Regions from separate parts of the Exiguobacterium artemiae 7-3 genome, predicted to be linked through region 1. Evidence: a T-box and tRNA genes for the amino acid it is inferred to sense, from the RefSeq annotation. Region 1 holds a T-box; the other holds one or more tRNA genes.

The links. A T-box is a leader RNA that pairs with one kind of tRNA and senses whether it is charged. The one in region 1 lies ahead of alaS (alanine--tRNA ligase), so its partner is inferred to be a tRNA-Ala.
Region 2: it encodes a tRNA-Ala, which carries the amino acid that the T-box ahead of alaS (alanine--tRNA ligase) is inferred to sense. The anticodon was not compared.

Annotation. Positions count from the first base shown of each region.
Region 1 is NZ_KK211190.1:991,802-994,271, forward strand. Features, by position in the region: gene recD2 (SF1B family DNA helicase RecD2) at 1-1,126, shown strand, start outside; T-box leader at 1,169-1,386, shown strand; gene alaS (alanine--tRNA ligase) at 1,447-2,470, shown strand, end outside.
Region 2 is NZ_KK211190.1:271,829-274,298, forward strand. Features, by position in the region: gene P402_RS0102440 (redox-sensing transcriptional repressor Rex) at 1-279, shown strand, start outside; gene P402_RS0102445 (twin-arginine translocase TatA/TatE family subunit) at 279-482, shown strand; gene tatC (twin-arginine translocase subunit TatC) at 490-1,269, shown strand; tRNA gene P402_RS0102455 (tRNA-Ala) at 1,382-1,454, shown strand; gene P402_RS0102460 (S8 family serine peptidase) at 1,701-2,470, shown strand, end outside.

The sequences.
Region 1 (2,470 bases):
GGAAATTCATGATTGGCCGCTTGAGAAAAGTCAGGTCAAGTCGGGTGAGGTCTATCCGTATGTGCTTGTCGCTCCAACCGGCCGAGCGGCAAAACGGTTGTCGGAAGCGACGGACGTTCCGGCGATGACCATCCATCGTTTGTTGAAATATGACGGGTCGAACTTTCAATTGGATGAAGACCAACCAATCACAGGTAAGGTGCTGATCATTGATGAATCATCCATGATCGACATTTATCTGTTATCGAGTCTGTTACGAGCAGTACCTAACGGAATGAAGATTTTATTTGTCGGCGACCGTGATCAACTGCCGTCGGTCGGTCCGGGACAAGTCCTGGCTGATTTAATGGACACAGACGGCATTCCGGTCGTTCGGCTCAATGTCGTTCACCGGCAAGCCGAAGATTCCTCGATTCTTCGACTGGCTCACGATTTGAAAAATCGGGTCACGTCAGCTGACTTGCTTTCACCGTTATCCGACCGGCGGTTTTATTCGCTCGCCCCGCAGGAGTCGTTACGCGGCATCGCCGCCTTTGCGGAAAAAGCGTTGGCGAAAGGGTATTCGAAGTTTGACGTTCAAATCCTGGCGCCGACGTATCGTGGACAGGTAGGGATTGATGAATTGAACATCGTCCTGCAACAGGTCTATAATCCGGAAGCTCCTAAAAAACGGGAAGTCAAACAGGGAACGCGAATTTACAGGAGTGGAGATAAAATTCTTCAGCTCGTTAACAATGCGGAAGAAAATGTCTATAACGGAGATATCGGCGAAATCGTTAACATTTTTTTTGCGAAGGAAAATGTCGACAAGGTGGATAAAATCATTGCCCGGTTTGATCAGACGGAAGTCGAATACAACCGCAGTGAATGGGATCAATTCACGCATGCCTATGCGATTACAATCCATAAAGCGCAAGGATCGGAGTTTCCGATTGTCCTGATGCCGGTCTTTTTCACCGGGGCCTTCAAACATTCCCGCAATCTCATCTATACGGCTGTCACACGGGCGAAAGCCAGTTTGTTGTTGTTCGGAGATCCCCGTGCCTTTTATAAAGCTTCGCAAGAGGAAGAACCACGTCGGCGGACACGGCTTATTGAAAGACTCGGCGGTATGACAAAGACTTGACTGAATGCACCAGATAGGTAATAATCACGGTAGATGAATGGACGCAAAACGTTGATGGAAGATAAGTAAGTCGCAATCTTCATGACCAGAGAGAGATGGATCTGCTGTAACCATCTTCGTGACGATTCGATTGAAGCTCCTTCCGGAGTCGAGTGCAAACACTTGCGGGTAATCTCCGTTAACGGATTTTTCGAGGTAAAGAGAGCACATGTCTTTACGAACGAGGGTGGTACCACGAAAGCGATGCTTTCGTCCCTTTTCAGGGATGAATGTATCGTTTTTTTGCGTTCAGGATAAATTAATCAATGGGGGTATTTTCGATGAAACCATTAAAACCGTTGACGGGTGCACAAATCCGTCAGATGTATCTCGACTTTTTCCAATCTAAAGGACATGCAATCGAACCAAGCGCATCCCTTGTTCCGATTGAAGATCCAACATTACTGTGGATCAACTCGGGTGTCGCTACGTTAAAAAAATATTTTGATGGACGAGTCATTCCGCAAAATCCACGGATTGTCAACGCGCAGAAATCCATCCGGACGAACGATATCGAAAACGTCGGGAAGACAGCACGTCACCATACGTTCTTTGAAATGCTTGGAAACTTTTCTGTTGGCGATTATTTCCGCGAAGATGCGATCAAATGGGGCTGGGAACTATTGACGAGTGACGAGTGGTATGGACTTGATCCGGACCGCCTTTCCGTGACGATTCACCCGGAAGACGATGCAGCACGTCAAATCTGGCTCGAACTTGGTGTGCCGGCTGAACGCATTATTCCACTGGAAGATAACTTCTGGGAAATTGGTGAGGGTCCTTCAGGTCCGAACACAGAGATTTTCTTCGACCGCGGACCGGCTTTCGGCGACGATCCGAACGATTCCGAATTGTATCCGGGTGGCGAGAACGAACGGTATCTCGAAATCTGGAACATCGTGTTCAGTCAGTATAACCATGATGGACACGGCAATTACACGGAGTTACCGCGTAAAAACATCGATACCGGGATGGGTCTTGAGCGGATGGCGAGCGTCATGCAAGATGTGCCGACGAACTTTGACACGGACCTGTTCATGCCGATCATCCATAAGACAGAAGAACTCAGCGGTAAACTTTACCGCGAAGATTCAAAACTGGATGTTGCGTTCAAAGTCATTGCTGACCACATCCGGACAGTTGCCTTTGCAATCGGAGACGGTGCGCTGCCTTCGAACGAAGGACGCGGTTATGTCTTACGCCGCCTGCTTCGTCGTGCTGTTCGTTACGCAAAAATGCTCGGGATCGAACGTCCGTTCATGTACGAACTTGTGGATACAGTCGGTAGCGTCATGGTCGATTTCT
Region 2 (2,470 bases), 720 kb from region 1:
ACGCAGGACGTTCCGATTTATCATGTGTCGGATATGAAAGAACAAATCAAAGCGAACCATGTCGATGTCGCCATCTTGACGGTACCGTCCCAGTTCGCCCAGTCAGTGGCGGATGAGTTAGTTGAGTACGGTGTGACCGGCATTCTGAACTTTACACCGGCCCGGTTGAATGTACCGGCCCATGTCCGGGTGCATCACATCGATCTGTCAATCGAGCTGCAGTCGCTCGTCTATTTCATGAAGCATTATTCGCAATCAGCTGAAGGAGTGAAATCATAATGGAAAACTTAATCCCGTTAACACTTGGTATTGGACCGGCAAGCATCGCCTTGATCGGTGTCGTCGCCCTCATCATCTTCGGACCGAAGAAATTACCGGAACTCGGCCGCGCGGCCGGTCAAACGTTAAAAGAGTTCAAGAGTGCGACACATGGCATCATGGAAGATGATAAGGACAAAAAGGACGAAATGAAAGAGAAGTGAGTGAATCATGGCGATCGATCAAGAACAGAGTGTGACATCGCACTTAGATGAACTGCGTAAGCGGATCATCTGGTCGCTCATCATCGTGGTAGTCATGTTTATCGCAGCCTTTCCGCTCGTCCGGCCGCTCGTCCGTTTCTTACAGGCCGACTTAAAGGAACTCGGAATCGGTTTAAATGCGTTTAACGTCGTTGATCCGCTGATGTTATATCTGAATCTTGCGTTCATCATCGCAATCGTCTTGGCGTCCCCGTTTTGGATGTACCAGCTTTGGGCGTTCATCCGTCCCGGTCTGCACGACCAAGAACAAAAAGCGACGTTGACGTACATTCCCGTGACGTTTTTCTTATTCCTCGCGGGCGTTTCGTTTTCTTATTTTTGGCTGTTGCCGTTTTTACTGGAAGTATCAACGGAACTCGGACAAGAGCTTGGGATTGAACAGGTCATCGGGGTCGAGAACTATTTCAGTTTCCTGATCCGGTTGACGATTCCGTTTGGTCTGTTGTTTCAGTTACCGGTCGTGACGATGTTTTTGACACGGCTCGGACTCGTGACGCCGTTCTTCATGCGGAAGAATCGGAAGTATGCGTATTTTGCGCTGTTCGTGATCGCGGCGTTGATCTCACCGCCCGACATCACATCGCATTTGATGATTTCTGTTCCGTTGTTCGTCCTGTATGAAATCAGTATCATCATCTCGGCACGGACGTATAAAAAAGTGCTGATTCTCGAGCAACAGGCGGAACTGGAACGACAGGCAGATCTGATGCGTGAGTTAAATAAGTAAAAAGAAGAAGCTTTTTCTTGCCGTGATGGCAGGAAAAGCTTTTTTTTGTAAGCGGTCTAATTTTATATTGAAAAAATGAACAGAAGTGGTTATACTCGTAATAGAAACACACGGGGGCTTAGCTCAGCTGGGAGAGCGTTTGGCTGGCAGCCAAAAGGTCGTCGGTTCGAGCCCGATAGTCTCCATATCGCTTTACCTGCCGAAACCTTGGGAAACCAAGGTTTTTTTATGTCCTTTTTTATTTACCTGTAAGAAATAGATAAGGAAATATAAGGATTTATACCTTTTGTGATGTAATAAACAAACAAATACTTTTAAAAAGCACCAAATTTAAATTGTATATTAAGCGAAAGTTAATTAAACTAAAAATACAGAATTTTCGTTTAATACGTTTTTGCTCCACATTACATTTTTGGAAAAGAGGAAAAAGAATGAAGAAAAAGAAGATTGCTCTGATGGCAGCTGCCCTCATGACATCTTCCAGCCTAGTTCATGCTGAGGGACACGTGTCATCACAAAAAGTGGATGTACAAAAGCCACAAGCACTCTCACTGAAAAAAGCGGGTCAAGAAAAGTCATACAGTCAAAACGAAAAAGTACGGATTGTCGTCGAGCTCGATCAAAAAGCAGCGATTGAACATGCACAAGCACAAAATAAGCGTTACAGCACGTTAAGCAACACGGAAAAAATTATTCTTAAGAATCAAATCGTCAATAAACAAAAAGAAGTCAAAGCAGCGATTGCCCAAAAAGATATTTCTGTTTCGTATAAAGAAAGTTTCACAACTGTCTTGAACGGTTTCAGCGGCGAAGTCAAATACGGTGAAATCAAAGAGTTGAAGAAATTAAGCGGCATCAAAAATGTACATATTGCACACGAATATGCGCGTCCAGAAGTTGAAAAAGGCGCGACACCAAACATGTTGCACAGCAAAGACATGGTCAATGCGAAGGAAACATGGCAGGACTACGGCTATAAAGGTGAAGGAACAATCGTTGCCGTCATCGATACGGGAATTGACCCGACGCACAAGGACATGGTCCTTAGTCCGGAGACAAAAGTTGATTTGACGTCTTCAAAAGTCGAGAGCTTTAAATCGTCAAAAGGCTTAAAAGGAAACTACTTTACGGAAAAAGTCCCGTACGGTTATAACTACGCCGATCATGACAGCGAAATCCGTGACCTCGGAGCAGGCGCTTC